Regions from separate parts of the Inediibacterium massiliense genome, predicted to be linked through region 1. Evidence: riboswitches for the same ligand, from Rfam matches in the RefSeq annotation. Region 1 holds a riboswitch; the other holds the start of a gene.
The links. Region 1 has a riboswitch for S-adenosylmethionine ahead of BN2409_RS07190 (Na+/H+ antiporter NhaC family protein). Riboswitches for the same ligand answer to the same signal wherever they lie in the genome.

Region 1 (5,567 bases):
AAATCCACTAAATTTCATTTTTTCACCTTCCTAGTACAAAACCCCAATCTTAGATTGGGGCTATTTTTCAAAACTTAAATCTTTTATAGAAGCTTCTTTAGGTCTTGGAATTCCAAATACAATTGCAAGTATTACACAAATCCCCATTAAATAAGGATAATATAAATATTTCATAATAGATATAGATGATATTCCTGCTACACTAGCTGCAACTAAAAGTTGAGCTCCATAAGGAATCATTCCTTGGCAAAAGCAGGAGAAGGTATCTAGTAAGCTCGCTGATCTCTTAGGATCAATATCATATCGATCTGCAATATCCTTTGCAATAGGTCCTGCCATTACAATAGCAATGGTATTATTAGCAGTACAAACATCTACAATTCCTACTAAAAGAGCGATTCCAAACTCTGCTCCTTTTTTTCCCTTGATTCTACTTGTAATAAATTCAAGTAGGAAATCTATTCCACCATTATATTTAATAACTTCTACCATACCTCCAATTAAAATAGATATGATCACAATCTCTGACATACCCATAATCCCTTTTCCTATAGCTTGCACAAATCCCCATATATCAAAGGCATGCGTGTATATACCAACTACTCCTGCAAATAATGTTCCGCCTACTAAAACAATCATTACATTAACTCCTAATAAAGCTCCTATTAAAACTGTTAAATAAGTCAATACCTTTAATAAACTATATTCATAATTTCCATCTAATACCATATTTCCTACATTTTTAGATGCAAATAAAATTGCTGTGACCATTGCAGCAGGTATAACAATCGCAAAATTCATCTTAAATTTATCTCTCATTTGACATCCTTGTGTTCTTGCAGCAGCAATTGTTGTATCAGAAATCATAGAAAGATTATCTCCAAACATAGCTCCACTAACAACTGCTCCTAATGCAAGTCCCATAGGAATTCCAGTCTTTTGTGCAATTCCAACAGCCATAGGAGCAAGTGCTACAATAGTTCCTACTGAAGTCCCTACAGATAATGAAATAAAACATCCTATTACAAAAACTCCTGCGATTAATATATTTCCCGGCAATATACTAAGACCTAAATTTACAGTTGAATCTACTGCTCCCATCTCTTTTGCTACTTGAGCAAATCCTCCTGCTAAAATAAAAATGATACACATTAAAATAATATTTGTATTTCCTGCTCCTTTACAAAATACTTCTACTTTTTCATGAATGCTAGTCTTTCTATTCATTGCAACAGCTACAATACTTGCTCCCAAAAAGGCCACACTCACAGGCATTTTATAAAAATCCCCTACAACAATAGATGTTGCTAGATACATTACTAGGAATACACCTAGTGGAATCAAAGCCCATGGATTTCCTTTTTTTTGATTTTTATTCATTATTATTCCTCCTAATTTTAATAAATAAAAAACCTCTTGCAGATAATGCAAGAAGTTATCTTCCATTCTTATCTGTCAGGTAATACCTGATGGAATTAGCACCACAGAATTAAATTCTAGGTTGCTGGGTTTCATAGGGCCAGTCCCTCCACCTCTCTGGATAAGATACTATTTAATTTTTATACTGTAAGTATTATATGAAAGTTTTATAATAAAGTCAATAGAATTTAGATATTGTTATTATTTACTATTTTTCCTTCACATCTATAAATCTTAAGACCTTGATTCATAAATTTATCTTCGTATTCTGTTGTAACATTCTCTATATCACTTTCTTTTAAATCTAATGATATATTTTTTAAATACAGTCCCTCATTACTAAACTCATTTAGTGAAAACTCAAATAGTTTTTCATTATCTGTTTTAAAATGAACTTCGCCTGTTTCTTCTAATATATTTTTATACATCTTTAAGAAATTATGATGAGTTAATCTTCTTTTAGCCCATCTCTTTTTAGGCCAAGGATCACAAAAGTTAATAAATAATCTTTGTACTTCGTTTTTATCAAAATACTCCTCTATTTTTTTTACATCTCCCCATATAAAAAGAATGTTTTTAAGATCTAATTCATATGCTTTTTCCACAGCTTTTAACAAAACTTCTTCTTTCATTTCCATTCCTATAAAATTTATATTTGGATGTTTCAAAGCCAAAGTAGTCAAGAACTTTCCTCTTCCCATCCCTAATTCTAAATAAATAGGATTTTCATTTTGAAATTCTTCATTCCATTTTCCTTTATATAAACAAGGATCTTGTATCACATAAGTAGTATAACTAAGTAGTTTCTCATCTGCTCCTTTTTTCTTTCTTCTTCTCATATTATTCTCCTTCTTGAATTGATCCATCATATTTAGTAACTTAAAATAGTTTATGAATATTTTATCATACTTTGAAAATTTTTTTTATTTTTATGGGTATTTTATATTATTTTGTAATGTATACATAATTGAAAATAATATACAAAAAATAGGAGTATGCTATAATAAAATTAAATATAAATACATTGAATATTATGAAACAGGGTATCTATTTATATATACGATTTACATAGAACTCAATTTAAATTTTTCAACAAATTTTCAAAATTTTTATTAAAATCTTAATCTTATACTCATACTAAGGAGTGAGAATAATGAAAAATTACAGTATCTTTGATATTATGGGACCTATTATGGTTGGACCATCTAGTTCTCATACTGCTGGTGCTGCAAGGCTTGCCAAAACTTCTCGAATTATTTCTGGAGGGAATATTGAAAAAGTAAAATTTTTACTTCATGGATCTTTTGCAAAAACATATAAAGGACACGGAACTGATAAAGCATTAGTAGCAGGAATCTTACTTTTAGACCCTTGGGATGAAAGGCTTCGAAATTCTTTTGAATTAGCAAAAGAACAAGGTATTTCTTTTGAATTCATAGAAACAGATTTAGGAGATGTTCACCCCAATACTGTAAAATTTATCATTATCAAAAAAGATGGTTCTACTTCAGAGATTACAGGCTCTTCTATTGGAGGAGGAAACATTCTTATTTTTGATATCAATGGAACTTCTGTAGAATTTACAGGAAATAATCCAACCATTATTACAAAACATCAAGATGTTCCTGGAGTCATATGGCAAATTACAAAAGTATTATTTGAAAGAAATATTAATATTGCCAATATGAAAGTTTATCAAAAGAAAAAAGGTGTAGAAGCTACTATGGTCATAGAAACTGATGGTTTATTATCCGATGAAGTCATCGAAGAAATAAAATCCATATCTTTGATTGATGATGTAAAAATTATCAATCCTATGGTGGAAGGAGAATAGATATGTTTGTAAACTCTGGAAAAGAATTGATAGAAGTCTGTCAACAAGAAAATTTAACCATTTGGAAATATACTTTAAAATCAGAAGCTGAAGATAGTAGTTTAACTGAAAAAGATGTTTTTGAAAAAATGAGAAATTCTTTTAAAGTAATGAAAGCTTCTGCTGAAGAAGCTTTAAATAAAGAAGTAAAATCTCATAGTGGGCTCATTGGAGGAAACGCTTTCAAACTTAATAAATATGTCCAAAATAAAAAAACTTTAACAGGAGATTTTATGGTAAAAGCAATGGCTAGAGCTATTTCTTGTTCAGAAGTCAATGCTGCTATGGGTAGAATTGTAGCTGCTCCTACAGCTGGATCTTGTGGAATTGTCCCTGCAACTATTTTGTCTGCTGGTGAAAAATTAAATCTATCTGAAGATGATATGGTAAAAGGTCTTTTAACTGCTACAGGAATCGGCATGATTATTGCAAAAAATGCTACTGTATCAGGTGCTGAGGGAGGTTGCCAAGCAGAATGTGGCTCAGCTGCTGCTATGGCTTCTGCAGCCGTAGTAGAAATGATGGGAGGAACAGTATCAGAATCTTTAGATGCAGCTGCTATTGTGATTAAAAATATTTTGGGACTTGTTTGTGATCCTGTAGCAGGACTCGTTGAAATTCCTTGTGCAAAGAGAAATGCATCTGGAACTGTTTCTGCTCTTACGACTGCTGATATGGTTTTAAGTGGTGTGAAAAGCTATATTCCTTTTGATGATGTAGTATCTGCCATGTACGAAGTAGGAAAAAGTCTTCCATGTGCATTACGTGAAACTGCCCTTGGAGGAGTAGCCGCTACTCCTACAGGAAAAGAGCTTCAAAGACAAGTATTTGGCGAATAATTCAAGTTTCTAACCGATAGGTTCAAAATAACCTATCGGTTTTATTTTTTTGTGAACGCTTTCTTTTCTTTCTATTCATTTTACAATATTCTATTTCACTCAAAATGTTGAAACCTACTACATACAATGATACAATATAGATATTTTGATGAATTCACTTCAGTCATCAAACTATTTTTAAAATCATCTACAATTTATTCATTGATATAATTTTTTAAAGAACTAGAAAGAGGTGCATTATGAAAACACTCATATTTGGTCATCAAAATCCTGATACGGACTCCGTATGTTCAGCTATTGCTTATTCTTATTTAAAGAATCAAATGGGTGAGTCCACTGTTCCAAAAGTTTTAGGTACAATACAAAAAGAATCTTTATATGTACTTGATAAATTTAATGTAAATCATCCAGATTTTCTTGAAAATGTAAAAATACAGGTAAAAGATTTAGAATATACACAAGTATCTCCTATCCAACAACATCATTCTATTCTTCATGCTTATCATCATATGGAATCTAATCAGCTCAAAACCATTCCAATTGTAGATGAAAATAGATTTCTAAAAGGGCTCCTTACAATGAAAGATATTGCTATGGAAATGATTCATGGAGATTTTCGTCATATTAAAACTTCACTATCTAATATTATCAATGACCTTGATGGAATTCCTCTTTATATTCCAGATGAAGATAAACTGGTAGAAGGAAACGTATCTGTCATGGCTTACTATTACAAATCTATAGTGGGTTTACTAGGATCTAAAGACATTATTATTGTAGGAGATCGATATGATATTATTGAAATGGCTATTTCAAATAAAGTTCAACTCCTCATTATCACGGGAGAATGTGAAATTCCTCAAAAATATATTGACCTGGCACAAAAAAATAGTGTTCCTATTATTAAAATTCCAAAAGATACTTATACTGTCAGTAAACTATTTCAACAATGTAATTTTGTATGTAAAATCATGAAAAAATCTTCATTAGTTAAATTTTCTTTAGATGATTATATAGATGACATCAAAGATGATATTATTACAACTAATTTTAGAAATTATCCTATTTTAGATGCCAATAGAAAATTCATGGGATTTATAGGCAGAAAACATCTTCTCAATCCTCAAAAAAAACAAGTTATACTAGTAGATCACAATGAATTTTCACAGAGCGCTGAAGGCATTGATGACGCTCAAATATTAGAGATTATTGACCACCATAAAATAGGAGGAATATCTACAAATCTACCTATAAATTTTATGAATATCCCTATTGGATCTACTTGTACAATTATTTATGAATTATATAAATCTAATCATATTTCTATTCCTTGTTCTATGGCAGGTCTTATGTTAAGTGGAATTATTTCTGATACACTTTATTTTAAATCTCCTACCTGTACCCAAAGAGATATTCATGCCGTAGAGGAGTTAAAT
Region 2 (5,567 bases), on a different contig from region 1:
AGAATTTTACGAATTCTTTTGAAGCAAACTGCGCTCCTTGATCACTATGCAAAATTAAATTATTTTTGATTAGGTTATTTTTTAATGCTATTTTCAACGTATCTATAGCTAAATTTGAATCAATCCATTTACTGTTCAACGTTGCAACTACACTTCTGTCATACAGATCTATGATGCTACAATTATAACGTTTCTGACCATTGCTTAATGTAAGATAGGTAAAATCAGTACACCACTTTTCATTTCGCTTGGAAGCAGTAACATCTTGATTTAAGAGATTTTTAAAAGTTTTATGAATACTTCCTTTTATATATTTTTGTTTCTTTTTCATAATTATAGCTTTTAAATTTAGCTCTTTCCTATACTTATAAATCGTGGGATAACTGCATGATACATTACTTAATTTAAGTAAATCTGCTATCATGCGATAACCTACAGTACCATTTTTACTATGATAAATTGTCTCAATTAATTCTTTTAATTGAGCTTTGTGTTTAAAATATTTTTGTTTTCTCTTTTTAAGATAATTGTAATAGGCATTAGGGGATAATTTAAATTTGGATAATAGCCATCGTAAACCGAATTCATTGCAGTATTTTTTTATGAATTCATAAATTTTTAATCGATTTCTTTCGCGAAGAATGCAGCCGCCTTTTTTAGAAAACGATTCTCCTTTTCAAGTTCTTCCAGCTGTTTACGCAGCTTTTGAATTTCAATATAAGAATCTGTTTCTTCTTTTAAATCAGTATTTGTCTTGCATTCTTCACGGTGCTTGTTTAACCAATATCTCAATGTACCATTCCCTAAATTATATTCTTCAGTTAAGCTTTTTACAGTCCGACCTTCTTCAAGATAAAGACGTAATACTTTCTTTTGTAATTCTGGGTCATATTTTTTATTCGCCATTTTGCAACTCCTTTTCTATGTTTGAATTATAACATCAAACTAGCGTTAGGTGTTACAACTTTAGTATAGCAGGACACTCATTGTTGGGAACAGAATAGTAAACCATATATTATTAAAACATATGTTAATTTGAATGAAATTGATGATAGTACCTTTGAGGGAGGATATGATTTTAAGTGTACAAAAAGTAGAATTGAGTATTTTATTTTAAAAATTTTAAATTTTATTATGTTTCGCCAGTTTGATAATGTTGTTCTGAATGATAACCCAATGGTATTTTTAGTTGATGGAATATCCTTACCTTCAGATAGAATAGTAAAAATGATAGATTTAACATGTTAATACAACTTCCCATTATCCATATACTTACTATATCTACCATAGAGATTCAGAGAATATACAAACATTAATTTGAGAGGCTTTTTATGTATTATAAAAAAGCCTCTTTTGTGGTATTCTTAATATAAGAAAAGTATCTATAGGAGAGTGATTATGATGTGTAGAATCAATCCTAAAGTAGATTTGGCATTTAAAAAATTATTTGGTAGTGAAGAAAATAAAGATCTATTGATTTCATTTATCAATTCAATATTGATAGATGAACAAATTGAGGATATAACTATAAAAAATCCATACAATGTATCTAATTATATTAATGGAAAAATGTCTATATTAGATATCAAAGCTGTAGATGAAAAAGGAAAGTGGTATGATATAGAAATTCAAGTAGCTCCTCAAAGCTTTTATGATAAAAGAGCATTGTATTATTGGGCAAAGGTATATACAGACCAATTGTTAGAAAAAGGAAGATATGGAGCGCTCAATAAAACAATAGGAATCAATATATTAGATTTTGATTACTTAGAGGGAAAAGAATATCATAATATGTATAAGCTTTTAAACCTACGAACAGGAAAAGAATTTTCAGATTTACTAGAATTACACTTTATTGAACTCAAAAAATTTGATAAAGAATTAAAAGATTTAAAAACAGGATTAGATAGATGGGTTACATTTTTAAATCATGCTTATGAATATAGTAAAAATAAAATTCCTAAAGAATTAGAACAAGATTCAAGTATTAAAAAAGCTATAGAAGTATTAGATGTAATGTATCTAGATGAAGATGAAAGAAGCTTGTATGAAAATAATCTAAAAGCATTTATAGATAAACAGGAAGAACTAGATACAGCAAGGCAAGAAGGAGAATATATAAAAGCAATAGAAATAGCAAAAAATTTATTAGATGTTTTGGATATAGATACTATATCAATTAAAACTGGCTTAACAAAAGAAGAAATATTAAAACTAAAAAATTAAAATAGTTATATGTATTTATAAGCATTAGGTAGATCTTAAGTTGTTTTATCTAAAAATTATATTGACAGATTTACAAAACTTATATATAATCATATTCAATAAATTTAAAATAAAATATCAATTGAATACTCTTATCAAGAGAAGTGGAGGGAACGGGCCCATTGAAGCTTCAGCAACCAGCATTATGCTAGGTGCTAAATCCTGCAGAACGTTGTTCTGAAAGATGAGAAAAGGTGTATATTATGCTCATAGAGCGATATTAGGTAAAGACCTCTTCATCTTAGAAGAGGTTTTTTTGTTTATAAATTTAATTTTATTATGAGGAGGAGTTTTTATGTACATAAAAGATATTTTTACAAAGAAAAAACCAGTTATTTCGTTTGAAATATTTCCACCAAAACCATCGGCTTCGATTCAAACCATCTATAATACAATTGATGCTTTGGCACCTCTACGACCTGATTATATTAGTGTGACTTATGGAGCAGGGGGAAGTACAAGTAAAAAAACTGTTGAAATTGCATCTATGATCAAAAATACATATGATATAGAAGCTTTGGCACATCTTACTGGTATTACATCTAATAAAAAAGAAATTAATAATATATTAGAAGAATTAAATGAAAATAATATTGAAAATGTATTGGCTCTAAGAGGAGATTTGCCACAAGATCCTGAATTTAAATTGTCAGAAGAACTAGATTTTAAATATGCTTCTGATTTGATAAAACATATCAAGATCAATCAAAAATTTTGCATAGGAGGAGCTTGCTATCCAGAAGGACATATGGATACAACAAAAGAAAAAGATTTGTTCAATCTAGGTAAAAAAGTAGATGCTGGAGTGGATTTTCTTATTTCTCAATTGTTTTTAGATAATCATTTTTTCTACGAATTTAAAGAAAAAACTATAAAAAGAAATATCGATATTCCTATACAAGCTGGGATTATGCCAGTGATTAATAAAAATCAGATTCGTCGTATTATATCTTTGTGTGGTGCGTATATTCCTAAAAAGTTTTTAAAAGTTATAGACAAATATGAAAACAATCCTGAAGCATTAAAGGATGCAGGTATTGCCTATGCTACAGATCAAATTATAGATTTATTATCTTCAGGAGTAGATGGCATACATATTTATACTATGAATAATCCGGAAGTAGCAAAAAGAATTGTATCAAACATTAGCTCTATTATATATGCTCTCAATAAAAAGCATGCAGTGTAAGGGAGATGAACGAAATTGTATATTCATAAAGATGAAGTACTACGGTATTTAGGATATAGGCATCAAAATATAGATGAAAATTTAGATAGATTGATTGATACATGTATAGAGGAAACAAAACAATGTGTACAATGTAAATATGTAATAAAAGTTTTTGATATAGAAAAAGGTGATGAACATATTGAAATATTAGGGAGTAGGCTTATCTTTAAAGGAAAAGATATTATAAATCATCTAGAGGATTCAAGTACTTGTGCCATTATGGCTGTAACTCTTGGGAATCATATAGAAAATAAAATCAAATTATATGAAAAAACAAATTTAACAAAAGCTGTTATTTTAGATGCTTGTGCCACTACAGCTGTAGAAAGTCTTTGCGATGAGGTACAAAAGGAAATAAAAAAGCAAGCAAATAGCAGAAATTTAGGAATTACCCATAGATATAGTCCAGGGTATGGAGACTTTTCGATAGATATACAGCCTATGATTTTAGATACCTTAGAAGCATATAAAAAAATTGGTCTTACTTGTACGAAAGAAAAGATTTTAATTCCTAGAAAATCTGTAACAGCTATTATTGGCTTTAAAGACAATAATATTACCACAAAGCACTCAAGTTGTAAGGAATGTAGTAAATATAGAGATTGTACATTTAAAAGAGAGGAGAATTTTTGTGGCAATTAAAGATCTACTAAAAACAACAAGATTATTTTTTGACGGTGCTATGGGTACACAATTGCAAAAAAGAGGACTATGTGCAGGAGATATACCTGAAATTTATAATTTTACTCATTCAGAGATTATTACAGAAATTCATAAAAAATATCTTCAAGCAGGTGCAGATATCATAACAACCAACACCTTTGGAGCTAATGAACTAAAGCTTGAAAAAACTGGATATACAGTAGAGGATGTGATTACAAAAGCAGTAAGTGTAGCAAAGGATTCTATAAAAGATGTGAAAGATAAGTATATTGCATTAGATATAGGTCCTATTGGTCAGCTATTGACACCTATCGGAACACTAAGCTTTGATAGGGCATATGAGATTTTTAAAAGACAAGTAAAGGCAGGGGCCAAAGCAGGATGTGACTTGATTTTGATTGAAACCTTATCTGATATTTATGAAGCAAAGGCTGCTGTTCTTGCTGCAAAGGAAAATAGTGATTTACCTATATTTTGTACTATGACTTATGATGATACAGGAAGAACATTTACTGGAACGGATCCTCTTACAATGGTTATGGTCCTCGAGGGATTAGGGGTAGATGCTTTAGGAGTAAACTGTTCTTTTGGACCAAAGGAAATATTGCCTATTGTTGAAGAAATTGTAAAATATACATCTATTCCAATTATGGTACAGCCTAATGCAGGGCTTCCAAAAGTAGATAGAGATAAAACTGTATATGATATTGATCCTTGTGAATTTGCTTTTTATGCAAAAAAAATTGCAGAAAACGGAGTAAATATTATAGGTGGATGTTGTGGTACGGATGAACTTTTTATCAAAGCTATGATAGAAGTAGTAAAGCCTGTTCCTTTTGTCATACCAGATAAAAAGCATATAACAGCAGTTTGTTCTGCTAATCAGACAGTTGTATTAGGAAATGAAGTAAAGATTATAGGGGAGAGAATAAATCCTACAGGAAATAAAAAGTTAAAAGAAGCATTAAGAAATCATCATATGGATTATGTATTAAATGAAGCTATTCTTCAAATGGAAGCAGGTGCAGACGTATTAGATGTAAATGTGGGACTTCCAGAAATTGATGAACAAAAAACAATGACTCATTTAATTAAAGAGATACAATCTATTATTCATATTCCTCTTCAAATAGATAGTACAAATAAGGAAGTAATAGAAGCTGCTGCTAGAATCTATAATGGAAAACCCATTATCAATTCAGTAAATGGAAAAGAACAGGTCATGAAGGAAATATTTCCTATTGTCAAAAAATATGGAGCTTGTGTCATTGGTCTCACGCTAGACGAAGAAGGAATTCCCAAAAAGGCAGAAGAGAGAGTAAAAATTGCACAAAAAATTATTCGTACCGCTCAAGATTATGGAATACCTAAAGAAAATATTATGATTGATTGTTTGGTACTAACAGCG

Region 2: linked by a shared signal. The riboswitch ahead of metF (methylenetetrahydrofolate reductase [NAD(P)H]) and the one ahead of BN2409_RS07190 (Na+/H+ antiporter NhaC family protein) in region 1 are both predicted to bind S-adenosylmethionine.

What each region holds. Positions count from the first base shown of each region.
Region 1 is NZ_LN876586.1:717,200-722,766, reverse strand. Features, by position in the region: gene BN2409_RS07195 (M3 family oligoendopeptidase) at 1-18, opposite strand, end outside; gene BN2409_RS07190 (Na+/H+ antiporter NhaC family protein) at 61-1,380, opposite strand; SAM riboswitch class I at 1,446-1,547, opposite strand; gene trmB (tRNA (guanosine(46)-N7)-methyltransferase TrmB) at 1,608-2,258, opposite strand; gene sdaAB (L-serine ammonia-lyase, iron-sulfur-dependent subunit beta) at 2,573-3,253, shown strand; gene sdaAA (L-serine ammonia-lyase, iron-sulfur-dependent, subunit alpha) at 3,256-4,131, shown strand; gene BN2409_RS07170 (putative manganese-dependent inorganic diphosphatase) at 4,371-5,567, shown strand, end outside.
Region 2 is NZ_LN876587.1:1,254,295-1,259,861, reverse strand. Features, by position in the region: one part of gene BN2409_RS16995 (IS3 family transposase) at 1-645, opposite strand, end outside; one part of gene BN2409_RS16995 (IS3 family transposase) at 645-906, opposite strand; gene BN2409_RS17360 (hypothetical protein) at 1,036-1,248, shown strand; gene BN2409_RS14605 (Rpn family recombination-promoting nuclease/putative transposase) at 1,399-2,226, shown strand; SAM riboswitch class I at 2,355-2,456, shown strand; gene metF (methylenetetrahydrofolate reductase [NAD(P)H]) at 2,561-3,454, shown strand; gene BN2409_RS14595 (vitamin B12 dependent-methionine synthase activation domain-containing protein) at 3,470-4,138, shown strand; gene BN2409_RS14590 (homocysteine S-methyltransferase family protein) at 4,128-5,567, shown strand, end outside.